Regions from separate parts of the Paenibacillus sp. FSL R7-0189 genome, predicted to be linked through region 2. Evidence: riboswitches for the same ligand, from Rfam matches in the RefSeq annotation. Region 2 holds a riboswitch; each other region holds the start of a gene.
What was found. Region 2 has a riboswitch for thiamine pyrophosphate ahead of MKY63_RS01095 (thiamine phosphate synthase). Riboswitches for the same ligand answer to the same signal wherever they lie in the genome.
Positions count from the first base shown of each region.

Region 1 (10,198 bases), 3.0 Mb from region 2:
AAACCAAGCGGATATCATCCGTAAACTTGCCCCTAAGCAGTGGGTAACCACGAACGGTCTGTTCGGGCATCTGGATAGCCATGAAATGACGGATGAACTGTTGGATTTCTTCAGCTATGATTCCTATCCTCAGTTCTCTACTATTTTTTATGACCCGAATGAGCGGAATCCGCTGAATGATAGAGGCTGGGGACTGTCGTTATCTGTTGTTCGTTCGATATCCCCGAATTTCTGTATTATGGAGCAGCAGTCGGGCCCGGGTGGCTGGGTGAACCGGATGGATATGCCTTCTCCAAAGCCCGGGCAGATGCGGTTATGGACTTATCAGTCGATCGCTCATGGAGCAGATATGGTGTTATATTTCCGCTGGCGGACAGCTACGATGGGCAATGAAATTTATTGGCATGGAATCAATGACTATCATAATCAGCCTAACCGGAGAGTGCGGGAAGCGGGGCAGATCGGTCAGGAGCTGGCAGCAGCAGGTCAAGCGTTTGTCGGTACTCGTAATCAGGCTAACATTGCTATTGTTCGTGATTATGACAATGAGTGGGATGGAGAATACGATGTTTGGCATGGCCCGTTTATGTGGAAGAGCAATAAGGAGTGGTACAAGGCGCTTCAACGGAAGCATATCCCGAATGACGTACTCTATTTACGCAAAAAAACAACGCTGGAGGAGCTTGCAAGGTACGACGTGCTTATCTATCCTCACCCAGCGATTATGACAGATGAGACAGCAGCACTGCTGGATGAATATGTTCAGCAAGGCGGCAAACTGATCTTCGGCTGTAGAACTGGGTATAAGGATGAGCGGGGTCAATGTTATATGCGTCCTTTCCCAGGTGCTGCTAAGGATCTATGCGGGATCACAGTTGAAGAATTCACAATGGTTAAGGGCAGTCGTCAGCCAACAACAATTAGCTGGTCGGGCGCGGCCGAAGTCGTTACGGGAGCAGATGACTTTAATGATATTCTCAAAATAGAGGAAGCTTCGGTTGAAGTGATGGCGGTTTACGCTTCTGATTATTATGCGGGAAAACCGGCGGTAACTAGAAATCGTCGCGGCAAGGGTGAGGTTTGGTATTACGGAGCCGTATTTAATGAACAGGCAGCGGCTGAGATCATAAATTTAATGGATCTACAATCGCCAGCAGATTGGCTGGAGCTCCCAGAAGAGGTAGAGCTGCAAGTCCGTACCGGAGCTTCTTCCAGTTATGCTTTTTTGCTTAATTATAGTGAGACTCCTGTCACGATCCATCTTCGTGAGACCAAAACAGATTTACTGAGCGGCACAACATTGTCGGGCGAGGTGCTTCTGGAAGGATTTGGGGTATTGGTGTTAAACTAACGTATACATTGATCTCACATTTGAGTAGATTTGGATAATTCTCTCTTTTCGGTTATACTTTGAAGTAGCAATTATATAGTCACGGGAGCTTGGTGGGACCAGGCTGAGAGGATAGTTATAACTATCGACCGTCAAACCTGATCTGGATAATGCCAGCGGAGGAAATGGAGCTCTATTTCTATTTGTCTACTCTAAGGCCGCATCTTATACAGATGTGGCCTTTTCTATGTGTGGGGAGTAGACCGTCTCCGCTTGATCAAATCACCTTATAGGAGGAATTGAGATGACAAGCGAATTGAACAACGATCCAATCAATCTATCAGCTTTTCCAGCAAGTCAAAAAGTGTATGTAAAGGGTTCACGGCCTGATATTCAGGTGCCTATGCGGGAGATCTCACTTAGTCCAACTGCGGGCATAGACGGCGAAGAGGAGAATGCCCCAATTCATGTCTATGACACAAGCGGGGCTTACACGGATGCTAATATTCATACTGATATTCGTCAGGGGTTAGAGCCCAATCGTCTAAGCTGGATTGAGGAACGAGGGGATGCGGAAGCGTACGAAGGAAGAACCGTGAAGCCTGAAGATAACGGGAATGCAACGGGAAAAGCTGTGGCGGAAGTGTTTCCAGCGCTCCATAGAAAACCTTTGCGAGCGAAAAAGGGGCGTAATGTCTCTCAAATGCATTATGCACGCAAAGGGATTATTACTTCGGAAATGGAATACGTTGCGATTCGTGAGAATGTGACACCGGAATTTGTAAGAGATGAAGTAGCCCGCGGCCGCGCCATCATTCCAGCGAATATCAATCATCCAGAGAGTGAACCAATGATTATTGGGCGTAATTTTTTGGTAAAGATCAATGCCAATATTGGAAACTCCGCAGTATCCTCATCCATAGAGGAAGAGGTGGAGAAAATGAGATGGGCTACCCGCTGGGGTGCAGACAATATAATGGATCTCTCCACAGGTAAAAACATCCATACGACACGCGAGTGGATCATCCGTAATTCTCCTGTTCCTATTGGAACGGTGCCTATTTATCAAGCTTTGGAAAAAGTGAATGGGAAAGCGGAAGATTTAACGTGGGAAGTATACCGTGATACGCTCATTGAGCAAGCGGAGCAAGGGGTGGACTATTTTACCATTCATGCGGGAGTTCTGCTTCGTTATATCCCGTTGACGGCACAACGTATGACAGGTATTGTTTCAAGAGGTGGCTCCATTATGGCGGCATGGTGTCTTGCGCATCATCAAGAGAACTTTTTATATACACATTTTGAAGAGATATGTGAAATCATGAAGCTGTACGATGTTTCTTTTTCCCTAGGCGATGGATTACGTCCGGGTTCGATTGCTGATGCGAATGATGAAGCACAATTTGCCGAGTTAGAGACGTTAGGTGAATTAACAGCTATGGCTTGGAGTCATGATGTACAGGTGATGGTAGAGGGTCCAGGACATGTGCCGATGCACTTGATTAAAGAGAATATGGATAAGCAACTTGAAACTTGCAACGAAGCCCCTTTTTATACGTTAGGTCCACTGACTACAGATATTGCGCCGGGGTATGATCATATTACCTCTGCTATAGGTGCAGCGATGATTGGTTGGTTCGGTACAGCAATGTTATGTTACGTAACTCCGAAGGAGCATCTTGGCCTGCCTAATAAGGAAGATGTACGTGTAGGGGTCATTACTTATAAAATAGCGGCACATGCCGCAGATTTGGCAAAAGGGCATAAAGGAGCACAAGACCGGGATAACGCTCTTTCGAAAGCCCGTTTTGAATTTCGTTGGCGTGATCAATTTCATTTATCGTTAGATCCTGAGCGAGCGCTCGAATATCATGATGAGACATTGCCTGCGGAAGGCGCTAAAACAGCTCATTTTTGTTCCATGTGCGGGCCGAAATTTTGCAGTATGAAGATCTCTCATAATATCCGTAATTCGACGAGAATTGAATCAGGAATGCAAGAGAAGGCAGAAGAGTTTCTCCAAGGCGGGAGCCTCATTTATAGATAACTTTTTCTGATAAAAAGAAATATCTAAAAGAAGTCGTCATTGGCGGCTTCTTCTTTTATACTTTGAATAGATAGGAGTTGATGAAATGGAAGCGATTCGTTCAGAGGAAGCCATTTTAGAGGATTTAAGTAATAGTTTCTATCATTTTTTTGGATTGAAAGTCCTTCATGCTACCCCAATAAAACGTGGCTGGTTAAATCTTAAATGGAAAATCACAACGGATTCAGGGCAATTTCTACTTAAACAATACAACAAAAAAAGATATAAATTGTATAACCCAGAAGAGCTGAACTTTGCCTTTTCTCAACAGAAAAGATTGTATCTACAGGGGCTCCCATGTCCCGGATTGTTGGCTTATAACAATAATGTTTTACTGGAATCAGATCAGGGAGAAACGTTTATGGCAATGGAATATTGTGAAGGCCGTGTCATAGAGCCGGGTAAGATTAATATCCATCAAATGTTTGATTTGGGTCGTGCCACAGGTAAAATGCATCGTTTATTAAATGATGGGACCCTTAGTTTGAAAAGAACCCCACAATTTATTCCTCAAAGCTCTGAGGAACGTTTAGAACATTGGAATGTACTCCTACAACAATCAAAGGAAATGGGCAAAACCTCACTTATCACTGACCTAGAGATACAACTAAGAGCGACTGAAGAAATAGATCCGGAAATATTCGAAGGACTTGTAGCTGGATGGGCACATCGTGATTTATGGGTTGATAATCTTTTATTTCAAGATAGCCAATTGTCTGCAATTCTAGATTTTGATCGGTTCAAATATGATTATCCGCAGCTAGATGTGGCGCGAGCAGTGATGTCATGTGCTTTAGATGAAGATTTAGATGGAGCACTAGCTTCAGCATTTATTGACGGATATCGTGAGGAACGAACGGTGGAGCAGGGGGATTTAACAAAATCATTGCAGTTGTTGTGGTATATGGAAAGCCCGTGGTGGATTAATGCCGCGATGGACAAACATAGTGTACCTCCAAAACGTTTTGCAAAAGAAATGAATTGGCTGGCTAAGAACCTGAACAATTTACCTGCTATCTTAGGGAACTTATAGTGAAAACGATTGAATTATAGCCTAAAAGATGCATTGACCAGCAAAAGTTTGGCGCCTATAATCTTAACAAGGAAAATTCATCAGATATTGAACCGTTTGTAAACGCATACAATGAGTTTTTTCCTTATTAATCATTGAAGGAGGAGATTAAAACTATCAAGTATTTCTTTTTTTCTCATTTTTGCAAACGTTTGCACCCCACGATAGCGCTTAAAATCGTAAGCTGCACTTAAAATTATGAGGAGGTTATTTACTTGGTATCCAAACAATCCAGGCGTTATATTTCGTGGTTAATTATTTTTTCGCTCATTTTTAGTTTATTTGGTTTATCAGGTGGAGCATCGGCCAGCAATACGGATCATACAGTCACCTATACCAATCCTACAGCGGCAGCTGTGACCTTACATTGGACTACGAATAACTGGGCTAATACTACGGACACGGTGATGACCAAAAATGGAACCACGTTCACCGCCAACCTCAATGTTCAGGAAGGTGCCACCCTAATTTATTGTTATCACATCACGGCTCCAACGGATAGTTGGGACAATAACGGCGGGAAGAACTGGACGGTGGTTATTCCGGTTGCCGGGAAATACGAAGCAGAGAGTGCATCCCTGTCTGGTGGTGCAAAAGTAAATACGAATCACACCGGATATTCGGGCACTGGTTTTGTTGATGGATATACAACTACAGGAGCAGCCACCACTTTTAACGTCCAGTCTTCCGCAGCAGGGTCCTATAATGCCACGCTTCACTATGCTAATGCATCCGGCAGTGCCAAAAAGGTGTCCATTTATGTCAATGGAATAAAGGTTACACAGACAACATTAGCGAACCTGGCCAACTGGGATACATGGGCAGACCAAACAGAAATGCTCTCCTTACAGGCAGGAAATAACACGCTTGCTTATAAATATGACTCGGATGATAGCGGGAATATTAATATCGATTATGTGACCCTTTCGGCCGGAGCTACACCAACACCTACGTTAACTCCTACACCAACGCCAACAGTTACCCCAACACCTACCATAACACCCACACCAACGCCAACACCTACACCTACGGTAACTCCTACACCAACGCCAACAGTAAATCCTACACCAACAGTAACGCCAACACCTACCGTAACACCCACACCAACGCCAACAGTGACGCCAACACCTACACCAACTTCAGCAGGGCTAACCGTTCACTTTAAGAAACCAGCAAGCTGGAATGCAGCGATTCGCATCCATTACTGGAATCTGAATCCGGCAACCGTTCCGACTAGTGGAGCATGGCCGGGAATACTGATGAAATCGGACGGAAACGATTGGTATAGCTATACTGTTCCAAATGCTACAGGTGCAAGCCTGATCTTTAATGACGGCAATGGCAAACAGACGGCTGACTTATCTCGCAGCATAAAAGAGGGCTGGTATAACTCAGATAATGTATGGTATGACGCCAATCCAGACGTTCCTAAGGTTCCGGTGATAACCGTCTCTCCTGTGCCCAAAACCTATGATTCTGCCCAAACGGTGACACTATCCAGTACAAATAGCGGCGATAAAATTTATTATACGACCAATGGCTCGACACCTACGACAACCTCAACGTTGTATACGACTCCAATCCAAGTACCTTCATCTTTGACTATCAAAGCATTCGGCGTTAACTCTATAGGGCAAGCGGGTAATGTAGGCTCTTTTGCTTATGTGATTGATCTGAATGCCGATTTGCAAGCTCCGATTATCACTGCGAATCTGCCTATTGGGAATTCGAGCTCAGCGGTTTCCGTATCTTTTAATATAAAAGACAACAAGGCGGCAACAACCACAGCATATTACACAGATAATGGTACGGAACCAACAACGAGTTCAAAAGTCTATATTTCAGGCAATGCACTGACATCTCTTACCGGACCGTCTATCTTGATTAATAAGACGACAACCTTAAAATTTCTTGTGATCGATGGTGCCGGAAATGAAACCAAACAGAGTTTTGTTTATAACATTGGTAATAAGGGCGATTTTCGTGAAGATACGATTTATTTTGTAATCACTTCCCGGTTCTATGACGGTGATTCGAGTAACAATGAGCATGCATGGGAGGATGCCAAGGCAGGAAATCCGGACTCTGATCCAGCTTGGAGAGGGGATTTCAAAGGACTGATTCAAAAGCTCGATTACATTAAAGCCTTAGGATTCAGTGCCATCTGGATTACACCTGTGGTGCAGAATGCCAGCGGTTATGATTATCATGGGTACCATGCAATAAATTTTGCGAAAATAGATCCAAGATATGAATCCGCAGGGGCATCTTATCAGGATTTGATCAATGCAGCGCACGCGAGAGGGATAAAGGTTATTCAAGATATTGTCGTCAATCATACCGGTAATTTTGGAGAAGAAAATCTGTTCCCGATGTTCAAAAAAGATCCGACGGCAGCAGACACCGTGAGTAACATGCTCAAAATTACGGATAAGCTGCCAGCTAACTATGATTCCATGACCCCTGATCAGCAATATCAGGCAAGACTTGCCTTAATGAAGACTGCGGAGACTAACAATAACATTTACCATACGGAAAAAAGTCTTTCTTGGGAGTCTTACACCGTCCAGACAGGACAGATTGCGGGAGACTGTGTGGACTTAAACACAGAAAATCCTCTAGTGAATCAGTATCTAATCGACAGCTATAATCAATATATTGATATGGGTGTGGATGCATTTCGGGTCGATACCGTAAAGCATGTAAGCCGGTATATTTTTAACAAATATTTTGTGCCGGCATGGAAAACAAGAGGGGGCTCAGACTTCTTTGTCTTTGGGGAAGTGGCTACTCGGTACAGAGATGTCTGGAACAGTGGAATTCCGGCGATATCAACACCATTTTATACTTGGAAAAGCTCAAAATCCTATCCAGGTGACGGTCAAAATGATTACGCTTCCAACAAGCTATCGGTGGAACAAGAGTGGGCAGATAACTCTACTACAGCAGGACAGCCTACCTCGAACAATGCTTTTTTAACAGGAAATACTTATCATACGCCTGACTATTCGATGAAATCGGGTATGGATGTCATTGATTTTCCAATGCACTGGGCCTTCAAGACTGCTCAGGAAGCATTTAGTATGAGAAGCGGTGATCAATTCTATAATGATGCTACCTGGAATGTAACTTATATTGACTCTCATGACTATGCACCTGACCAGGCACCAGAAAATCAAAGATTTGCCGGCACACAGGACACTTGGGCTGAGAATCTCGCTCTGATGTTCACCTTCCGAGGAATACCTGCGATCTATTATGGTTCTGAAATTGAGTTCAAAAAAGGATCAGTCATTGATGTAGGTCCAAATGCGCCGTTAAGTTCAACAGGCCGTGCTTACTTTGGCGATCATATTGAGGGTAGTGTTACTGTTCAAGATTACGGTAAATATACCAATGCTACTGGCACACTTGCAGACTCGTTAAATTATCCTCTGGCGAAACATATCAGACAACTTAATTTAATCAGAAGAGCTGTTCCTGCTTTGCAAAAAGGCCAATATTCTACAGAAAATGTATCAGGTGATTTGGCATTTAAAAGAAGATACACTGATAGTACCAAAGGAATCGATAGCTTTGCTTTGGTTACAATCTCAGGAAATGCAACATTCACTGGAATTCCTAACGGAACTTATGTGGATGCAGTGACTGGTGATACCAAAACCGTTACCAACGGTGTGATCACAATCAACTGCTCCGGGAAAGGAAATGCGCGAGTGTATGTATTGAACGGTAGTGGTGGAATCGGAGAGTCAGGAACCTATCTGAAGTAGGACCTTGTATATTAGTTATCAAAAGTAGCCTCAGTTCGGGATGAACCCGTACTGAGGTTACTTTATAGTACAGAATAGTTCAGCGAATAGTAGAAGACATCGAATTGTAGAAATTGAACTACATAAAACATGTAAACTAAACCATAATAGTCAATAAGTACGAATGAGCATCAGTCAGATGATAAAGTGTTGTATTTAAATCCGAAAGAAAGGAATTTGTATGAACATTTAGCGACTGACAACGATTATCATATTAGAATTATTATAAATAACTTGACAGGCCTTAATTTGGTTAATTATAATAATTATAAATAGTATCCACTCTATTCATAAATTAAACCCAAAGGAGATTAAACAATATGTCATTAATCGGAACAGAAGTACTACCATTCAAAGCAAGCGCATTTCAAGATGGGAAATTTATCGATGTTACAGAAGAAAACTTCAAAGGTAAATGGAGTGTAGTTTGCTTTTACCCAGCTGACTTCACATTCGTATGCCCAACTGAACTAGAAGATTTGCAGAACCAATATGAAACCCTCAAACAACTAGGTGTTGAAGTATATTCCGTTTCTACTGACACACACTTTACACATAAAGCATGGCATGAAAGCTCCGCAGCAATTGGCAAGGTGAAATACATTATGATCGGCGATCCTTCCCATGTGGTTTCCCGCAATTTTGATGTATTGATCGAAGCTGACGGTCTTGCTGATCGTGGTACATTCATCATTGACCCAGACGGTGTTATTCAAACTGTTGAGATTAATGCTGGTGGTATCGGCCGTGATGCTAGCTCTCTTGTTAACAAAATTAAAGCAGCGCAATATGTACGCAATCATCCAGGTGAAGTTTGCCCAGCGAAATGGTCGGAAGGTGCAGAAACTCTTAAACCAAGTCTCGATCTTGTAGGTAAGATTTAAGGAGCGAAAGCTAAATGAAACTAGATCAAGAAATAAAAGCTCAACTAGCGCAATACCTAGAACTCTTGGAAGGCGATGTAGTACTGAAACTCAGTGCAGGCGCTGACGAGGCATCACAAGAGATGACTGAACTAGTTGATGAAATTGCCAAAATGTCAGCTAGGATTACGGTGGAAAGAACCGAACTATCTAGAACCCCAAGCTTTAGTGTAAATCGTGTGGGTGAAGATACGGGTGTAACCTTTGCCGGAACTCCGCTTGGACACGAATTTACTTCATTAGTATTGGCACTGTTGCAGGTTAGCGGAAGAGCTCCTAAGGTTGAGCAAAGTGTAATTGATCAGATCAAAGGCATTAATGGTGAATATAAGTTTGAAACTTATGTTAGCCTGAGCTGTCATAATTGCCCTGATGTTGTACAAGCACTTAATCTTATGAGTATCTTTAATCCGGGTATTACCCATACGATGATTGACGGTGGAGTATTCAAAGAAGAGGTAGAAAGCAAAGAAATTATGTCTGTTCCAAGCGTCTACCTTAATGGTGAATTTTTCGAAAGTGGTCGTATGACGGTTGAAGAAATTTTAGCTAAAATGGGCAGCAGTGTGGACGCATCAGAGTTTGACAATAAAGCTCCATATGATGTGCTTGTTGTCGGCAGCGGCCCAGCTGGTGCAAGTGCAGCCATTTACGCGGCACGTAAAGGTATTCGTACAGGTATTGTTGCTGAACGCTTTGGCGGACAGGTTAACGACACGCTTGGTATCGAGAACTTTATTAGTGTGAAGTACACTGAAGGTCCTCAACTCGTAGCTAAACTTGAAGAGCAAGTAAAAGAGTATGGCATTGATGTGATGAAATTGCAGCGTGTCAGACGTCTAGACAAAAATGACTTAATTGAAGTTGAACTCGAGAACGGCGCTGTTCTAAAGAGTAAGACGGTCATTCTGTCTACAGGTGCTCGCTGGCGGAATATGGGCGTGCCTGGTGAAGCTGAATTCAAGAACAAAGGTG
Region 1 covers NZ_CP150223.1:3,174,042-3,184,239, forward strand. Annotated here, with positions in the region: gene MKY63_RS13855 (beta-galactosidase) at 1-1,351, shown strand, start outside; TPP riboswitch at 1,423-1,531, shown strand; gene thiC (phosphomethylpyrimidine synthase ThiC) at 1,635-3,377, shown strand; gene MKY63_RS13865 (phosphotransferase) at 3,463-4,449, shown strand; gene MKY63_RS13870 (alpha-amylase family glycosyl hydrolase) at 4,704-8,261, shown strand; gene ahpC (alkyl hydroperoxide reductase subunit C) at 8,621-9,184, shown strand; gene ahpF (alkyl hydroperoxide reductase subunit F) at 9,199-10,198, shown strand, end outside.
Region 1: linked by a shared signal. The riboswitch ahead of thiC (phosphomethylpyrimidine synthase ThiC) and the one ahead of MKY63_RS01095 (thiamine phosphate synthase) in region 2 are both predicted to bind thiamine pyrophosphate.

Region 2 (10,198 bases):
TGTACTTATAATGTTCGGAAAGCTGACTTTGTAAGCGATAGGAGTTCTCCTCCTTAGGATCAATAGGGATGTTCTTAATTATATCAAGGATACCTATACATATGACCGTTTTGCAGTGTGAGCCGTTGATCAATTCCAAGTTTTACGTTACAAAAGGTCAAAAAAAAGAATGAAATCATCATTTGAATCACTTTAGAGAAAAGGGATAATGGAGGAACCTAGGGAAGTACTTCGAGAAACGGAAGGAAGTGTAATGAAGTGAGAAAGCTGTGTAGGGATATACTAATCTTATCTTCTTTACTTATGGCTTCATTGACTCTTACTCACGGTATAACAGAGGCAGCCCTTATTAAAGATGGGGTAGAGGGGCAACCTCCAATCCGAATTGCAAACGCATACAAGCTCAATTTTACAAACCAAGTTAAAACAGGGTATCAATCCGTTAGGTATGATCCTAATCGCGGTGCGCAATTGTATGACTCATCATTAGGTTATGGTTTTGTCCAAGAGACCAACGCTTTACCCGCTAGAGAAGTGCATACCGATTCAATTACATCCGATGGAACAGGTTTTTTCATCACAGAATCTTATTTTTTTGCTGAACCTAAATCTGAAAAGGATAATTATAATAACTACGGCATGGCGTTTCGAATGGATGCTTCTCCTGGAACCTACAACGTATATGTAAAAACGACTTCTGACGCAGAGGATGGGATCGTGTCAGTATCAGGGATGCAGACCAGCCGCTTGTTGAAAAGTGGACATTGGGACGCGGCAAAGCTTGTACCCGTCAAGCATACGGCTGTAGCCAAAGGGAAAGAGTGGACTTATACGTATGTAAACGGCCGTGACCATATAGATATTGAGATTGAACCGAACAAAGTGAACACAGCTGTAGGGATTGAGGAGATCATACTGGAACCGATTTTGCCACAGCATAGAGCAGCTGGAGCTCTTCCGAATTTATTTATACTTGGAGATTCCACGGTCAAGTCCTACACCTTCGACGAAGCGCCAATGAGTGGTTGGGGCCAGATTATTGGCAGTATGTTTAATCAACATAAAGTGAGTGTAACTAACTATTCCATGGGAGGACGCTCGTTTAAAAATGCCTATACAGAAGGTCGACTTAACGACATTTTACTGAGTGGCAGCATTGGGGATTATGTGTTTATTCAATTCGGACACAATGATGAGAGTGCAGATGAGTTCAGACGTTACGGCAGAGGTTCGACTGAGGCAATGTATGAAAACTACCTTAAAGAAGTTTATCTCCCTGCGATCCAAGCCCGGGGCATGATACCAGTACTGGTAACGCCAATGTCCAGAATTAAAGGGAATGCAAGTCCGGGATATATCTATGAGAATTCTTTTAAATCAAGAAAGTTTGTAGATATTCTTAAACGGGTTGCAGATGAATCTGGAGTTACACTTATTGACCTTAACTCGGAAAGTCTGAAATATTATAACGAGATCGGAGGAGAAGCGATAACAGCCCTCTTCATGTCAATTGAAGCCGGAGAAACGCCAGGCAAAACAAATGACGGAAGTTACGCTAACGGGCATCCTTCAAAGAAAATCGATGGGACTCATTTTAAAGAAGCGCTCGCCAAACAATTTTCGCGGATGATTGTTACGGAGCTTGTAGAGAAAGGTGCTACTGGCGATTCTACTGCTGCTTCCATTACTGCTTATCTTAAAGGGAACGTTAAGCATGCGGCACTAACAGGCAACTGGGATAAGGTTTTTCCGGAAATAACTAATGATACGACGACCGGGGAAGCTGCTTATTACCGCAATCAAATTGAAAAATTAATCCAGCTGGGAGTAATGGGCAAAGACCGTCAAGGGAATTTTAAGCCAGATACGGAGATGACAGTTGCTGAATTCACACGCAGTATTTCTAAGTTAATGAAAGTGGAAAGATCAGATCTTGCCTATTATCCGAAAGGTAAGCTGTCACGTGAAACGATGGGTGCTATTCTCTATGATGTTTACCAAGTAAAGTTTGCTAATAAACCTAAGTACATGACTGATTATAACGGCACAGCAGTAGTGCCAGGAGATCCTGGTTATGATTTCAATCTGGATCCAGGAGCTAGAGGAGCGATGTACTATCCACTTGTATCCTGGCAGCAGCTGGTTGATACGGCGGACATTTCTCCTTTTTTAATTTCAAAAGTGAAAAGTGCTTATGAATTAGGGCTTATTAGATCTGAAGTGGGGATTGCTAGAGGCCAAATGGTCAATGGGACAGAACTAGAACCTAAAGCCATAGTGACCCGGGAGAAAGCAGCTAAAGCTCTTTATTTTATGTGGGTACTGGAACATGGAGTGAATGCAGAAAATCATGTTTCTTCTTTGAAATAGTTAGGGTGAACAATTCAAGGCACAGCAGCGATGCTGTGCCTTTTTGTATGCAGTGAAGTCCTCTCCACTTACAGCAGTTTACATCCACGGTTGTTTATTTCTACTTGCATTGTGGTAAGTAAGATTCGTAAAGCGATTTAAGAAAATGACAAACCCAGCGTATAAACGTGCATTGTTGTGCCATCCTAAGATGATCAGTTAACTATCAATTTGCTTAACGAGAGGAGATAGGGAAGATGTCAGGCAATAATAAACAAGCTACAAAAACCTTACCCCCACAGGAGCAGCATCATCAGCCAGGGATTGAGAGTGAAATGACGCCGCTGCCCAAATACGAGCCGGCAAATTATAAAGCAGCAGGTAAACTGCAAGACAAGGCGGCGTTGATTACCGGTGGAGACAGCGGAATTGGGCGTGCAGTTGCTGTGCTTTTTGCTAAAGAAGGTGCTGATGTGGTCATTTCATATCTTAATGAACACTCAGATGCAGAGGAAACTAAACGTCAGGTCGAGCAGGAAGGCCGCAAATGTATCCTAATTCCAGGTGATATCGGTGACGAGAAATTCTGTAAGGATCTTATTAAACAGACGGTAGAGGGCTTAGGAAAGCTTGATATTCTCATCAATAACGCGGCGGAGCAACATCCGCAAGCTAAGATCGAGGATATTACTTCCGAGCAGCTAGAGCGTACTTTCCGTACGAATATATTTGCGATGTTCTATTTAACAAAAGCAGCTATGCCTCATTTAAAAGCAGGATCTACAATTATAAATACAACTTCAATTACCGCTTATCGCGGAAGCCCGCAGCTGCTGGACTATTCATCAACTAAAGGAGCTATCCTGAGTTTCACACGATCTTTGTCCACGAATCTGGCGGAGAAGGGCATACGGGTAAACGGTGTAGCACCAGGTCCAATCTGGACACCGCTAATTCCCTCTACCTTTGATGCGAAGCAGGTTAGCGAGTTTGGAGGCACGCAGCCTATGAAACGGCCTGGACAACCAGAGGAGCTGGCGCCAGCCTATGTATATCTTGCCTCTGACGATTCCAGTTATGTGACTGGACAGGTTATTCATGTAAATGGTGGCGAGGTAGTAAACGGTTAGATTAGTACAGCTAATGTGAATAAATGGGTGTATTTCAATAAAAAAATATGTTACTATAAACCACGTTAGCATTTTAAAATTGTATATTTATGTCACTAGGGGTGCCGATTGGCTGAGACGGAATGGATTTCCGGACCCTTTGAACCTGATCTGGTTAAGACCAGCGTAGGGAAGTGGAGAACGAATTTCTGTTGTCGGGCTATTTGTAGTACCGTCTATATACAGATTCTGACTGCCTTCCTTACGGGGGCAGTTTTTTTGTTTTTTACTGGCCTACAGGGAAGTGAGAGAGAGGAGATCGCGAGTGGTACAAGCTGAGATCCATCTAATATCAGACGGCAAGCAGCTGTTGAGACAATTTGTTGAACTGGCTGTCACGGTGCAGACATGGGTCGATTATATTCACTTAAGAGAGAAGCAATGTCCAGCACGCGAACTGCTCTCTGCGGCACAGGAGCTGTTGGCTGCCGGTATACCCGCTACCAAACTGATAATCAATGACCGGATCGATGTAGCATTGGCAGCTGGTGCCGCGGGTGTTCAGTTGGCTGGGCACAGTGTGAGCCCGCTTACAGCCCGGCGAATTGCACCTCAGCTTTGGCTGGGGAGATCGGTTCATTCTCCGGAAGAAGCGGCGAATGCTTCAGAGCAGGGAGCTGATTATTGCTTGTTTGGCCATGTATTTCCCTCGGCGAGCAAGCTAGGGCTGCCCGCACGTGGGTTAGAGCTGCTTGCAGAAACGGTGAAGACTAGCTCTATTCCTGTAATTGCGATTGGCGGAATTGGTCCCGCTAATGCGGCGCAGATCATTAGGCAAGGCGCGGCAGGAATTGCTGTGATGTCCGGAATTTGCGGAGCGGATGATCCTTATGAGGCCGCCAAAGCTATTCATAAGGCGGTTCATTCATAGCCGGGAGGTAAAAGCATAGGCGAAGGGGGTGATTCAGAATGAGACTGTTGATTAACGGGAAATCCGCAGAGTGTTCTGGTGGTATTCAAACTATAGCTGATTTGATCAGTCTTCCTGAGTGGTCGGGTCGTCTGATGATCATTGAGCTGAATGGAGAAATTGTCAGTAAGGAGAATTATGAAAGTACTGCTCTGAGCGAGGATGATCGTTTGGAACTGGTGCACTTTGTTGGTGGGGGTTGAGATGGAGCGGTATAGAATTTTGAGAAATTTATAAGAACCAAAGGGAGGTAATTTCATGCATGACCCGTTACATATTGGAGGCATCGAATTAACTAGTAGATTATTTATCGGAACCGGAAAATATAGCCGGAATGCTCTGATCCCCGAAGTGATCGCAAGCTCTGGTTCTCAGGTGATTACTGTAGCGCTTCGCCGAGTGGACCCGGAAGGTGGAGCAGAAAATATCATGAACCACATTCCCGGCCACATGACTCTTCTGCCTAATACCTCAGGAGCGCGTACAGCGGAGGAGGCAGTCCGTATTGCGAGATTAGCAAGAGCTGCGGGACTGGGGAACTGGGTGAAGATCGAAGTGATCAATGATCAGAAATACCTGCTTCCAGATAATCTGGAGACCATACGAGCTACAGAGATTCTAGCGGCGGAGGGTTTTGTAGTACTGCCATATATGAGTCCGGACCTTTCGGCTGCTTTACGTCTGAGAGATGCCGGTGCTGCTGCTGTGATGCCGCTTGGTGCGCCGATCGGGACGAATCGCGGCCTGCGCACCAAGGAGCTTGTGCGTATTCTTATTGAAGAAGTGAATTTGCCGATTATTGTAGATGCCGGAATTGGCAAGCCCTCGGAAGCGGCGGAAGCAATGGAGATGGGGGCCGCTGCTGTTCTGCTTAATACGGCTGTCGCAACGGCACGTAATCCGCTCGTCATGGCGGAAGCGTTCCGCGAGGCGATATCCGCTGGCCGCAAAGCTTATTTGGCAGGACTCGGTCCTGTAGAAGAAGTTGCTTTTGCTTCGTCACCGTTGACTGGATTTCTGAACTGAATTTGATAGGTTCACCAAAGGAGGGAGGATTAGCATGAGCTTTTTTGACACACTGGCCCGCTTGGAGCAGTATCCATATGAGCAGCTGTGGAAGGAGTTCCGGGAGGATGACGTTAAGCGGGCGCTTGGAAAAGACAAGCTGAACGAAAATGATTTGCTGGCATTGCTCTCTCCGGCAGCAACGCCGCTGCTAGAGGAGATGGCGCAAGCTGCTCAGCGACTGACCCGTGCACATTTTGGTTATTCGATGCAGCTGTTCACACCGATGTATCTTGCCGATTTTTGTGTGAATCATTGTACCTACTGCAGCTTCAGCTCCATTTATGATTTTCCGCGTAAAAAGCTGTCCTTGGAGGAGGTTCGCAGGGAGGCTGAGAAGATTGCAGCTACAGGTCTGCGGCATATCCTCATTTTGACTGGTGAATCGCGCCGGGAGAATCCTGTCTCATATATTAAGGATTGTGTAGATGTACTCAGGGAATTTTTTTCCTCCGTCAGTATTGAGATAAATCCTCTATCGACTGCAGAATATAAAGAGCTTCTTCAAGCAGGGGTGGATGGACTAACACTATACCAAGAGGTTTACCACCAGGAGACTTACAAAAAGCTGCATGTTAAAGGGCCTAAAAGAAACTACCGGAATCGCCTGGATGCACCTGAACGCGGCTGTCAGGCAGGTTTTCGTTCTGTGAATATTGGTACGTTGCTCGGGATGTACGATTGGCGGCAAGAGGCATTCCAAAGTGCCATGCATGCCCGCTATCTACAGGATCGGTATCCAGATTGCGAGATCAGCCTGTCACCCCCACGGTTTCGGCCTTATTTAGGGGAATTTAACCCAGAGTGCGATGTTACCGATCGATCACTAGTGCAGATTATTTTGGCATACCGGTTATTTTTACCCCGTTCGGGCATTACTTTATCTACAAGAGAGCCTGCCTCTCTACGCGATCATTTAATTCATCTAGGAATAACTAAGATGTCAGCCGGGGTCACTACTGAGGTGGGCGGTCACACTAATGCAGGGGGAACTCCGCAATTCGAAATATCCGATAGCCGCAGTGTGCAGGAGATTACGGAAATGCTATATACGAAGGGTTTGCAGCCGATTTTTAAAGACTGGGATATCCTGACTGAATCAGTAACGTAACGCTTGTATTTTTATTATTAATCACTAAAGGGACCCCTGCGAGATTCATGCGGAGGTCCTTTTTTCTATTGTGTAGATGGTGTTTAGTTTCCGGCAGAGAGCTCATCGAGAGACATTTCGAAGCTCGGTGCCATATGAGTCAGAAAATAATCCACTTCCTGCAGGCCAAGCCCACGAAGTTTTGCTGCTGTCTGCTCCTTCGCGGCGGCAAATTCTCGGTTGCCTGCAGCAACCTCCCATACGCATTTCAAATAAGCATCCAGCCGATCAGCGGCTTTCACATAGCTGTGCAGCAGAATGTCCTCCGAATCGGGAGGGCTGTCTTCCGGTCGTATGAGCTGAGTGTAGATGCTTTTTAGCTCTGATGGAATCATTCCAGTTAAGCGATCAGCCGCAACTTTTTCCATTTCGCGGAAGCTGGTGAGCAAGCGAGGATTGTTGTATTTTACCGGCGTGGCAATGTCGCCTGTGAATACTTCGCTGGCATCATGGAAAAGAGCTATGGTTGCTGCTCGTTCCGCGTTTAATGAACGCCCGAAATGTACATTACCAATGGAACAGAGCATATGTGTGAGCAATGCAACATGAAAAGAATGCTCAGCGACGTTCTCCGGTGCGGTGCTGCGCATCAAGCTCCAGCGCTGAATATACTGAAGACGATATAGATAGGCAGAAAAATGGTAGCTCAATTTTAAAGTAACCCCTTTCATGCGGTGCTAGGTATGATATTATTATACTAATTGTATCAAACTTTAGATAACCTGGAACTGCCGAGAGGAGCTTGAATGAAGATGCAGCATTTTGAAGACAGTATTTATAACCTTATCGTAGAAACTTCCACGAATTTGCCGGGAGATGTACGCCGGGCAGTTGCAAAAGGTCGCGCGCTGGAAGACAGGGCTACCCGGTCCGGTCTTGCTTTAACCACGATTGCACAAAATATCGGAATGGCTGAGCAGCAAGTGTCTCCGATCTGTCAGGATACGGGAATGCCTACATTTATCATTCACACCCCTGTGGGAATCAATCAGATTGAGATGAAAAAAGATATTCATAATGCCATTGTACGAGCGACCAAGAATGGTAAACTTCGTCCCAATTCTGTAGATTCATTAACAGGTGAGAATAGCGGAGATAACTTGGGTGCAGGCACACCAGTCATTCATTTCGAACAATGGGAAGAGGATAAAATAGACGTTAGACTTATTCTGAAGGGTGGAGGCTGCGAGAATAAAAATATTCAATACAGTCTCCCGGCAGAATTAGAAGGACTCGGCAAAGCGGGTCGGGATCTGGACGGAATCCGTAAATGTATTTTACACGCGGTATATCAGGCGCAGGGACAAGGCTGTAGTGCCGGTTTTATTGGCGTGGGTATCGGCGGTGACCGTACGACTGGCTACGAGCTGGCTAAGAAGCAGTTGTTCCGAAAAGTGGAGGATGTTAATCCGATAGAAGACCTTAGCAAGCTGGAAGACTATATTATGGAGAATGCTAACAAGCTTGGAATTGGCACGATGGGTTTTGGTGGTGAGGTATCGCTGCTGGGCTGTAAGATTGGCGTTATGAATCGTCTGCCAGCTAGCTTTTTCGTATCCGTTGCTTATAACTGTTGGGCCTTCCGCCGCCAAGGGGTGCTGGTTGATCCATCAACAGGCAATATAGAGGATTGGTTGTATGAGAGTGGTACAGGGATATCTGTAGATGATGAAGGGGCACATGAATCTGAAGCGGTAATTGCTGAGGGAGCTAACAGCCCAGCCTCTGAGTCGCGGGAAGTACGTCTTACAACGCCGATAAGTGAAGAGGATATCCGTAGTCTGCGTGTTGGAGACGTGGTTATTTTATCCGGTGAAATGCATACAGGCCGTGATGCTTTGCACAAATATTTAATGGATCATGAGTCTCCGGTAGATCTGGAAGGGGCTGTGATTTATCATTGTGGTCCTGTGATGATGAAAGATGAGGAAGGCTGGCATGTAAAAGCTGCGGGCCCAACTACGAGCATTCGTGAAGAGCCTTATCAAGGCGATATCATCAAAAAATTTGGAATCCGTGCAGTCATCGGAAAAGGTGGTATGGGTCCAAAAACGTTAAAAGCCTTACAGGAGCACGGCGGGGTATACCTCAATGCGATTGGTGGAGCCGCCCAGTATTATGCAGAGTGCATCAAGAAGGTCAACGCTGTTGATTTTATGGAATTTGGTATTCCTGAGGCGATGTGGCATCTCGATGTGGAGGGTTTTGCAGCGATTGTGACGATGGATGCTCACGGCAACAGTCTGCATGCGGATGTGGAAAAAGATTCTGCAGCTAAATTGACTCAATTCAAGGAGCCAGTGTTTAAATAAATGGGGTTACAACCGGTGGATAAGTCATGAGGAGGGCAGATTATTCTCTGAATGGCTTTTCCATGGGTTTTAATCAAATTATAAGGATTTATATGTCCAGACTATAAATTATCCTTAAGGAACGCCGAAGGCGTTTTTGCCTGTCTAAAGGAGGACAACGAATGGCACCACATTATATTAGAAATGGGTTTCTTAACGTTACGCCGTATTTTATTGCGGAAGATGCAGACCAATTGATAGATTTTGTTGTGCACTGCTTTGATGCCAAAATTATTGATATGCTGCGAAACGATGAGGGTAGGATTAGGCATGCCGAGGTCAGAATCGGTGATTCCATCATTGAGGTTTCCGAAGCGAATGAAAAGTATTTACCGGTACAGCTTGCCATTCATCTTTATGTAAGAAATGTTGATGAGACCTACCGCAAGTGCCTGAATGCCGGGGCCTCTATTATTGAAGAACCACTGGATAAGTCCTATGGAGAAAGAGGAGCAGGGGTTAGAGACCGTCAGGGTAATCAGTGGTTTCTTGCCACCCGTACAGAATAAACTCATGTGTTTTTACAAAAGTAATACAAAGTAACAGTCCAGAGTTAATCAACTCGGGCTGTTATTTTTATATAATCTACTCTGGGGGGCTTATGTCACGGTCATAGTCGTACTGGTATTTTGGAGAAAATGAAGTTAGGATAAAAGATACAATGATAAAGGGAGAGGCAAATCTCAGATGAAACCGTTTCGCGCTCGTCTTACGTTTATACTTATGGCCTTAATCGGTATTTCCATGATTGGTACTGGATTTACGATGGCGCATCTGTTTAAGAGCTCCCATATAACTGCTCTGGAAGAGAATATGTCCCGGGAAATAAGCTTGCTCTCAGGCACACTGGAATTTGTAGATATGAATTCTTCGAATGCGATCCCGTATTACACTGAACAGGCGGAGCATATTTCTAAACTTTTAGATTCTCGGATAACGTTTATTACAAAGTCGGGTAAAGTAATTGGCGATTCTGAGAAAAACCCCTTGGAAATGGACAACCACTCTAATCGTGAAGAAGAGATAGGGGCTGCGAAAGAGGGAACTGGACGGGCAATCCGTTACAGCGAAACTCTAAAGCATGAGATGTTATATGTGGCTGGAAAGGTAACTTCAGATCAGGGATTTGACGGCTATATTCGGGTCTCAATGGGACTTGATGCTGTAACGCAAGGTCTTAAGCATGCATGGATGATTATGGCTG
Region 2 covers NZ_CP150223.1:213,425-223,622, reverse strand. Annotated here, with positions in the region: gene MKY63_RS01110 (AraC family transcriptional regulator) at 1-63, opposite strand, end outside; gene MKY63_RS01105 (GDSL-type esterase/lipase family protein) at 259-2,370, shown strand; gene MKY63_RS01100 (SDR family oxidoreductase) at 2,607-3,479, shown strand; TPP riboswitch at 3,567-3,668, shown strand; gene MKY63_RS01095 (thiamine phosphate synthase) at 3,784-4,389, shown strand; gene thiS (sulfur carrier protein ThiS) at 4,428-4,631, shown strand; gene MKY63_RS01085 (thiazole synthase) at 4,687-5,454, shown strand; gene thiH (2-iminoacetate synthase ThiH) at 5,489-6,604, shown strand; gene yfbR (5'-deoxynucleotidase) at 6,688-7,293, opposite strand; gene MKY63_RS01070 (fumarate hydratase) at 7,396-8,955, shown strand; gene MKY63_RS01065 (VOC family protein) at 9,117-9,503, shown strand; gene MKY63_RS01060 (ATP-binding protein) at 9,682-10,198, shown strand, end outside.

Region 3 (10,198 bases), 1.7 Mb from region 2:
AATTTGTTGGTTCGGCCATTGATCACAGAAAGAAACCGGCTTAAGTTATTAGCGACATAAATACGATTGGTAATTTTATTAAGTGCTGGCGCTATCACGGGGTTACTTCCGACTTTTATTGTCGCAATGATAGCCTGTGTAGTTCCGTTAATGACGGTGACGCTATCATTTGCTGTATTGGTCACATAGACACGGTTTGTAAGCTCATTGATAACGATTCTGGATGGGCGTCCACCGATTTCAATCTTTTTGCGGACCTGATTTGTTTTCCCGTCTATGACGAATAGGGTTCCGAATGCGCTAGTTACATAAATCAGATTGGTTAGAACATTCACTCCGATATTGTCTGGGAATCGGCCTACTTTGACAGTTTTGATTACCTGGTTTGTCCGCCCGTTTATGACAGAGACATTTTCGTCACGGAAGTTAGGTACATAAATCCGGTTGGTTTGGGGGTTGATTCCGAGCTGAGACGGCAGTCTTCCTACAGGGATCCGAGCGATAATGCGATTAGTTCTGCCCTCCAATACCCCGATAGTTCCAGCCTCGGTGTCTGGGTTTACAAAGTATACTCGATTCGTGACGACATTTACTTTTATATCTCCGATCGGTCCGGCAGAGCGGACTGTAGCAATCACTTTTGGCTGCGCCATGCTTTTACCCCTTTCCAAGTAAATAGATACTTCATTATATTTAGGCTTAGGCAAAAGGGTACTTCATTTATCCTTGCAAGATATATATTAGGAGTGTAGAATGGTACTCCATTATCCAAATATTAGGTTAGGTGTAAGCGTTTTATTTTTTTGAAAAATTGAGATTGATTGGAGGTTGGGGTTGAGATGGTGAAATCAGTGTTGTCGGATATTTTATTAACACCTGATAAGACGCAGCTTCATAGTGAATTGTTAGAGGAAATTGGGCAGTATATCACGCAAGAAATTCTAAATCATCCGTTAATGAAAGAGGAGAGTCAGCGGGTAAGTATTCTCCTTGATGGATCGACCGCACTTGGTGTGGTGGATGAGCAGTCGGATGTGGATGTAATCATTATTTGTCAGGACGAGTATTATAGCAGCATTAATCATCGGTTCGAACAAGCGGGGCTGATCCCGGAGCAAAGTAGTTTTTTTATGGATTTACGACTTCCCAGCGGCAAGTCCGGACATTACACACTGCATAAAATATCAGAAATTAAAGCGGCGTTAATGAGCGGAAATATGGAATGGCTGTGGAATGCTTCTATTTCTTATATCTACTATGACCGATTGGATGTAAAGTCACTTTTTGATGCCTATGTCCCCCTCCAACCTGAAGTCCTAATGAGATTTCGTAAGAATTCATACATACAGTTAAGAAGTTATGCCAAAAGCTTAGATAATCCTGTAGTGCGTGGCGACGCCTTTCCTATTTTATTTTTAGCGGTTTCTCTTTATAAAGAAGCATTACGCTGTGCCATTACTATTGAAGGTTATCCCTACCCCTACGACAAATGGCTGGTACCTGTAGCCAAACAAACGACTGTCGGACGAAAGATTACGGAGTGTGCGGGCGATTTTTGGAGTTTTATTAGAGATGATGAATCCTTTGCCCCTATGTACCAGGAGGATAATAACTTTGTCAAAATGGAAAAACGTTTCCGGAAGATACTTGTAGAGGAATTCCGCATGCGGGGGATCGATGAACCTTGGTTAGTAGAGTGGTGGAAGTTTATGGAGGAGTGAATGGAGCTATAGGGTGAGTGTAGTGGTTGAGTGTAGTGGTTAGTGGCTGGGGTGGTTGGAGAGGTGGCGGAGGGAGTGAAGTGGTTATTGTGAGGTGGAGTGGCTATGGTGGATTGTAGTGGCTGTAGTAGCGTAGTAGCTGTGATGGCTGGAGAGGTGGCGGAGGGAGTGAAATGGTTATTATGAGGTGAAGCTATGGTGGACTGTAGTGGCTGTAGTAGCGTAGTAGCTGTGGTGGCTAGGGTGGTGGAATGGTCGGGTGGTTGAAGTGGCTATAGTGTTTGGGTAAGTGGCTATAGTGTTTGGGTAAGTGGCTGTAGTGATTAAGTAACTTAAATGACTCCCCTTCCTCCTCTTGATTATGGTAAGGTATATTGAAGTGGAATTTTAGTGAGAGGTGATTATATGGACGGGACAGTTTCAATATTAGGAGTTCCCTTTTCAAAACTAACACTACATGAGACAACACTTCATCTAACAAAACATATTCAATCCGGAGAACCGAAACTTTTCCATTTGATCACGGCTAACCCGGAAATTACGATAACAAGTCAATCGGACGAGCTGCTACGAACCATACTTCAAGAAGCGGATTTAATCACTCCTGACGGGATTGGCATTGTGATGGCTTCAAAAAGAAAAGGCGATCCTATTGCTGAGAGGGTAACTGGATATGAGCTGCTTCTTGAGCTTTTGGAGCAAGGAAATAGCTTGGGATGGAGTTTTTATTTCTTGGGAACAGATGAGCTTACCAGTTGTAAAGCGGTCGAAAAGATCACGGAGTTATATTCGAATGTGAAGATTGCAGGAAGACATAATGGTTTTCTTACCAAGGAAGAGGAGCCTGCCATTGTAGCAGAGATTCAGCGTGCACAGCCGGATTTTCTGATCGTTGCGATGGGGGCGCCATACTCTGACAAATGGGTATATAAGCACAAACAGGAGCTTACGCAGGTAAAAGTTGTTTTTGGCGTGGGGGGCAGCTTGGATGTAATAGCGGGAAAAGTTACTCCTGCACCAGCGCTATGGAAAAAACTCAATCTGGAGTGGTTGCATCGACTTTTGTTCGCTCCAGTTGCGAAGGGACAAAAGTCGCGATGGCGCAGACAGGCAGTTCTGCCCAAATTCGTGTTCCGAGCTATGATTAAGAAATGAAGAAAAGGCCTCGTTTATGGGGGCCTTTTTTGGTTCGGTTGGTGTGAGAGGAAGAGGAGGCAGGTGTGAGAGTAGGAAGTAAGGAGTAAGGGGAAGAGTAATAGTGGTTAGTGGGAGTGAGGTGAGGAGTAGGGGGAAGAGTAATAGTGGTTAGTGGGAGTGAGGTAAGGAGTAGGGGCAAGAGTAAGTAGTGGGATTGAGGTAAGGAGTAGGGGCAAGAGTAAGTAGTGGGAGTGAGGTAAGGAGTAGGAGCAAGAGTAAGGAGTGGGATTGAGGTAAAGAGTAGGGGCAAGAGTAAGTAGTGGGATTGAGGTAAGGAGTAGGAGTAAAAGTGAGTAGTAGGATTGAGGTAAGGAGTAGGAGTAAAAGTGAGTAGTGGGATTGAGGTAGGGAGTAGGAGTAAAAGTGAGTAGTGGGAGTGAGGTAAGGAGTAGGAGTAAAAGTGAGTAGTGGGATTGAGGTAGCGAGTAGGAGTAAAAGTGAGTAGTGGGATTGAGGTAGGGAGTAGGAGTAAAAGTGAGTAGTGGGATTGAGGTAAGGAGTAGGAGTAAAAGTGAGTAGTGGGATTGAGGTAGGGAGTAGGAGTAAAAGTGAGTAGTGGGATTGAGGTAGGGAGTAGGAGTAAAAGTGAGTAGTGGGAGTAAGTGTAAGAGTAGCGAGTAGAATGTAAGTGCGACTATAGTTGTGACCTTTAAACAAATTAATAATAATAAACAACACCGATTCTGGTTGATGCCATAGCCTCGTATTTAATTCAAGCTAAAAGCTAAAGGGAAACTATAAGGGCAAAAATGCCCTTGAGTCACTGGAATTCCGCCCGAAGAAGTAAAAGAAAGACAAAAATGCCCTAGAATCGGTGCGATTCCGCCCGAAGTGGTAAAAGAAAGGCAAAAATGCCCTAGATCGGGTGCAATTCAGCCCGAAGCAGCAAATCAACGGTATAAATCCCGCAGAATGAGCCGAATCCGGCCCGACGAAACAAATCAACGGTATAAATCCCGTAGAATGAGCCGAATCTGGCCCGACGAAGCAAATCAACGGTATAAATCCCGTAGAATGAGCCGAATCCGGCCCGACGCAGCAAATCAACGGTATAAATCCCGTAGAATGAGCCGAATCCGGTCCGATGAAGCAAATCAACGGTATAAATCCCGTAGAATGAGCCGAATCTGGCCCGAAGCAGCAAATCAACGGTATAAATCCCGCAGAATGAGCCGAATCCGGCCCGACGAAACAAATCAACGGTATAAATCCCGCAGAATGAGCCGAGTCCGGCTCGACGAAGCAAATCAACGGTATAAATCCCGTAGAATGAGCCGTATCCGGTCCGAAGAAACAAATCAACGGTATAAATCCCGTAGAATGAGCCGAATCCGGCCCGACGCAGCAAATCAACGGTATAAATCCCGCAGAATGAGCCGAATCCGGCCCGAAGCAGCAAATCAACGGTATATATCCCGTAGAATGAGCCGAATCCGGTCCGAAGCAGCAAATCATCGGTATAAATCCCGTAGAATGAGCCGAACCTGGCCCGAAGCAGCAAATCAACGGTATAAATCCCGTAGAATGAGCCGAACCTGGCCCGAAGCAGCAAATCAACGGTATAAATCCCGCAGAATGAGCCGAATCCGGCCCGAAGCAGCAAATCAACGGTATAAATCCCGTAAATGTCCCCAACCCGCCCGGTTTCTACCCGTTACCAACACGGAGGCCGTTTTCGCCACACATTTAATGTGATCCCTACTAGGATGAGTGAAATTTGTTAAATGAGCAGATACATCCGCACCAATTGTAAATATGTTAGGGAATTTATCGCTGCAAATAAATAACTGACACCGCTATACCAGCGATATCAGTTTACAGTGCTTAGCGATTAAGCTAGCGGCTGCCTATTTTTAGCTTGTTCCTCTCGCATCCACTGTGACAACTGGCGTTTGAGCTTAAGGAACTCGGGAGAGTCCGTAATCTCATCACGGCGTGGCCGCGGAAACGGCACATCGACTGTATGCAGGATGGAGCCGGGGCGGCCGGAAAATACATAGATACGATTAGAGAGCAGCAACGCTTCTTCGATGTTGTGAGTAATGAACAGCACAGAGCGGCGATTCTCTTCCCACAGCTCAAGCAGCCAGCGCTGCATTTCACTGCGAGTTAGTGCATCGAGTGCGCTGAAAGGTTCATCCAGCAACATTAGCTCCTGCGGAGCGAGCAATGCTCTGAGAAAAGCTGCACGCTGCTGCATCCCGCCAGACAGCATATGCGGATAAGCATGTTCGAACCCGCTTAACCCAACCTTGGCAAGCCACTGGCGTGCTTCCTCGCGGGCTCCATCCCGCAGTGCGCCCTTGATCTCCCCAGCAAGCAGCACATTATCCTCAATCGTACGCCAAGGAAAAAGAGCAGGCTGCTGCGGCATATAACTAATTTCACCGCGTTGACCTGTAACGACCTTACCGTTCATGCGGATCGTGCCTGCATCGGGTTTCACAAGGCCGCCAATCATATGGAATAAGGTGCTTTTTCCGCAGCCGGAAGGACCAACGATCGAAACGAATTCTTGTTGCTCTACCTTGAGAGAGACATTATTCAGAACTTTTGTCTCACGGCGACGATGGAAAAAAGATTTGGAGATGCCGCTCACTTCAAGGGCGGGTGCCGCGGTATGAGCTTCAGGAGAGCTGGTGACTTCTGTTGTTCTGTGTTGCATTTGCATCGCTTGAGACATACAGGCATCTTCCTTTCTATGAGTTACGGCGCGGCTTCCAGCGAACCAGCCATTTTTCCAGCAATGCAATAATAGCAAAGAGTACAAGACTTAAAAGTACAATAATAACAATAGCGACAAACATCCGATCCGTACGATAAGCGGATTTCTGCAGAAGCATATAATAGCCAATACCCTTATCCGCGCCAATCCATTCAGCGACCACGGCGCCCATAACCGCATAAGTAGCAGATATTTTTACACCGGAAAATAGTGCCGGGATAGAAGAGGGCAGCTCCAGCTTGGTAAAGATTTGCCACTTGCTTGCGCCAGCCATTTTCATATAATTCATCATGACCTGATCACTTTGGGCCAGGCCGCCCATCGCAGCGACAGCTACAGGGAAGAAACATACTAGTGTAATCAGCACGATTTTGGGCAAAAGACCAAAGCCGAACCAGATAATGAGCAGGGGGCCGAGCGCGATGGAGGGAACATTTTGACTCAGAATAATGAGTGGATAAAAAGCCCGTCTAGCCCAAGGCAAAAGATGCAAAAGCAAAGCGACGATCAGACCTACCCCCGTACCGATGGGAAAACCAATTAAAGTGAGCCGCAGCGTAGCCATCGTATGAGCCCAAAGACCAGAAGCGTTACTGGTGGATTCACGGGCAATATCAGCAGGACTCGGCAGAATCCAGGATTCAATATGAAATACAGATACAGATAGCTGCCATACGCTTAAAAAGAAGACGACCGCCACAAGGGGCGGCCATATTAGCTTCCAGGTCGATCTCACGGCCGATATTTCTCCGTCAATTTATCCATGCTGATTCCGTTAGGATTATGAGCGATTTTGATCTGCGAAATTACGCTTGGACTGCCTGCTTCGATCAACGCCTCTTGCATCTGACGCACAACCTCCAGCAGCTCGCTAAGCTCACCTTCCATTGTGGTTTCCAGCGGATTCACCTGATGTTTAACACCGGATTTTTGAATGACCTCAATCGCTTTATCTACGTATGGGATGGAATCCTCATTGTTCGGAGTTTTTGGAATTACTTGAATGCTTAGTAGGGTGTTAGCCACAATAATCAATCCTCTCATTTTATAAGGTAAGTTCAAAAAGCCAACTTTGATAACGAAGTAATTCAGGAAGCAAACTCGACATCGAATCTTGAACGAACTTGGGAAGTCCGGTACTCACGTAGCACATCACTACGCTCCGTTCCTCCTTCCTCAAGTAACGTCCAACCTTCTTGGTTCTGAAAGCCGACTTTTTGAGCTCTTAAATTATAAGGTGAGTTCAAAAAGCCAACTTTGATAACGAAGTAATTCAGGAAGCAAACTCGACGTCGAATCTTGAACGAACTTGGGAAGTCCGGTACTCACGTAGCACATCACTACGCTCCGTTCCTCCTTCCTCAAGTAACGTCCAACCTTCTTGGTTCTGAAAGCCGTCTTTTTGAACTCTTAAATTATAAGGTAAGTTCAAAAAGCCAACTTTGATAACGAAGTAACTCAGGAAGCAAACTCGACGTCGAATCTTGAACGAACTTAGGAAGTCCGGTACTCACGTAGCACATCACTACGCTCCGTTCCTCCTTCCTCAAGTGACGTCCAACCTTCTTGGTTCTGAAGTCCGCTCTCTACTCCGCCGGTAAAAAATCATTACTGAATGCACTAGCAGCATCCAGCGGTTTATCCAGCAACTTCAGATCATACATCCAGTCGCCGTAATTTTGCCAGACCTCGGTTTTTTGCTCGCCCCAGCGGGCAGCATCGTCCTTGTATTTTGGGCTAAGCCATTTTTGGCTAGCTAGGACAAGGTCGGCGTCCAGGTCAGGAACGGCCTTCGATAACATACCGGCAGCCTCTTCCGGATGATCAATGGCATATTGATAACCTTTTGATGTGGCTTTCATGAAGGCCTTCACCAGCTCAGGATGATCTGCAATTTGCTTCTCACTCGTCGTCAGCACAGGCGTGTAATAATCGAGCTGTGGCGCATAATCCTTTAAGTACAGCATATCCAATGGCTCGCCACGCAACTCAGCCTCAACGCCAGTCCAAGCGTAGAAAATCCAGGCGAAATCAATGTCACGTTTGACGGCGGTAAAATAATCAGCTTCACCGATACTTATCAGCTTCACCTTTTTCACATCGCCACCTTCAGGATCCATGATAGCTTTCATGGCTGCTTCTTCGGCCGGTGAGCCCCAGCCTCCGTAGGTTTTACCTTCGAAATCCTTTGGTGATTTAATATTGCGATCTACTGGAGCGGCGAATCCCGATGTATTATGCTGAATAATAGCTGCTATCGAGACAAGGGGGACGCCTTGTAGACGGGCTAGAGTTAATCCTTCTTGCGCGCTGATGCCAAATGCGGCCTCGCCAGAAGTAACCATAGTATCAGAACCCGCTGCGCCTGGTTGAACGATTTCGACGTCCAGACCTTCTTCAGCGTAGTAACCAAGATCCTTAGCTACGTATAGACCGGTATGATTCGTGTTCGGTGTCCAGTCGAGTGCGACTTTAACTTTGGTGAGCTCTTTTGGAGCATCCGTCCCAGCCGCTGCAGTTGGATCAGTAGCATTTGCTTTGTTTCCGGCTGTATTCCCATTGTTGCTGCCGCATCCGGCAACGGCAAGAATGAGTACACAGGTGAGGCACAACGTAAGTGCTTTTTTGAGGTGCATGTCTTCTTCTCTCCTTTAAGGTTACAAGAATCCCGTCTTCACAACATGAACCGTAAAGTGTAGTATGTACGTTTTTCTACATCTTTTAGTGATCTTACAAAAAAAGCGCCCCGAGTGATCGGGACGCTGGCTTGGCGCAAGGTTAGTCAAGGTCACAGGGACCAGAACCAATTGGCGATTCCTACGCTGGCATTATCCAGATCAGGTATAAGGGTCAGTATCTTGTGGGATACAATCTCAGCCGGCCAATTCCAGCACCCCTGGTTCTATGAAGTTAACGGGTATTTCTATGTGCAATATAAGTAAGCATAAGTTTTGTACCTATACTTAATGTCTTATATTTCTCGCATACGGTGTATTATAGACGGCTGTACTCGGAATGTCTAGTAGTGCACTCCTGAATTTTTCCAATCCAGTAGTTTCTTTTTTGCTAGTCTAGATCTTTATATTTCTTGCGGTGACGCCGTTTAAGCTCACTAACCAGCGCCCCTAGCGTGAGGACAACGCTGATCAGAATCCCGCTCATGATCACGAAGAGGGCAAGAAATTCAAAGGGGGAATATCCAATCATTTTACTCCATTGAATCTTTCCATCCAGATCGTCAATGACCTGATTCATGCCGTAAATCCCGCTTACTACCGTAAATACAGTGAGAATCATCAGCAGATTATCCCGTCGCTTGGACTGAAACTTATCCTGATACTGAAACAGGTCATTTAAGGTTTCTTTCACTTCCTCGAATAAAGCGTCGTTTCCGTATACTTTACGCAGCTGAAGAAATATCTCCCGGCCCTGCGACTGGGAAATCAACTCCAAGAAGTAGAACTTTGCCGAGAACTTATTGATGGAATAGATTAGATTGTCTATTTCCTCATAATCATGATTAATCCGAAGTCGGGAGTGCATATTGGCGAGCTTCAGCAGAACGATTTTGTGGAAAATATTGAGTAAAAATCCGTAATAATATTGCCCATACATCTGGTTGGCTAGACTTACAGCAATCTCCTGTTCAGCCCGGGTCATGCAGCAAAAGGTCTGCTCATTCATCATATAATACGTGTCTGGGCCCCAGCGATTATAGGAATGCTCATGACAATAGTTTGCAATATACGCTGGATCGCTTGCACTGGCATAGGGCTTTCCGTTCAGATCAATTCCATCAAGCTGTGAGGCGCGATAGCGTAGATTTACACTAATCTCATCAGAACCTTCTTCATTCTGAAAGCCGTAAAAAGCTTGCACCTGCATTCTTTCATCTACGAAAAAAGGAAGGGTCTCAAAATAAGCCCCATTGATATCCGATTGATCCAGATATGGCTCCAGTCCATCCACCAAATTTCGGAAGACAAAATCCTCTACCATCTCATAGGTCTGTTCCCCGCAATGAATATAAGTGTAGTCATCCTGTATGAAGGTTTTCTCTAGCGCACGGAAACGATCCGCGAATTCTAGGGCAATACTAAAGGGAATCGAATCCCCCTCCAGCTGGACACGTATCGTCACGAATCCAAGCTGAAAGGGACATATGAATATATCCGTCGAGAGAATTTTGAAAAATATAGATTGCTGCGGAATCTCCAGAATGCAGTCGAGATTATTTACTCTGGAAAAACGGCGAAACGAGTCGGCATCCTTCCTGCGCGGAAAAAGGACGTGTGCGGCAAACGGTAAATAGGTGCGCTCCATTCGTTCATGGGAAACACAGTAACCTTCTCCATAATAGGCAGCTTCCAGTTCTTTGTTATCCAGAAAAAAACGTGTGAATCCGTCGTCCTGTAATTGCTGGATAAGCTGCTTAGAATCGCCCTTTTTTATAGAGAAGGGAAATATAAACTGCATAAGCGCAGTATGTAACAAAGGCTCAGTTGAAGACTCATTTAAAGACTCATTCATTCATTGTCCATCCTTGTGCTCAGAA
Region 3 covers NZ_CP150223.1:1,940,783-1,950,980, reverse strand. Annotated here, with positions in the region: gene MKY63_RS08365 (YncE family protein) at 1-653, opposite strand, end outside; gene MKY63_RS08360 (nucleotidyltransferase domain-containing protein) at 840-1,721, shown strand; gene MKY63_RS08355 (WecB/TagA/CpsF family glycosyltransferase) at 2,127-2,876, shown strand; gene MKY63_RS08350 (hypothetical protein) at 3,775-4,521, opposite strand; gene MKY63_RS08345 (ABC transporter ATP-binding protein) at 4,750-5,583, opposite strand; gene MKY63_RS08340 (ABC transporter permease) at 5,618-6,379, opposite strand; gene MKY63_RS08335 (MTH1187 family thiamine-binding protein) at 6,376-6,669, opposite strand; gene MKY63_RS08330 (ABC transporter substrate-binding protein) at 7,230-8,279, opposite strand; TPP riboswitch at 8,441-8,551, opposite strand; gene MKY63_RS08325 (hypothetical protein) at 8,710-10,173, opposite strand.
Region 3: linked by a shared signal. The riboswitch ahead of MKY63_RS08330 (ABC transporter substrate-binding protein) and the one ahead of MKY63_RS01095 (thiamine phosphate synthase) in region 2 are both predicted to bind thiamine pyrophosphate.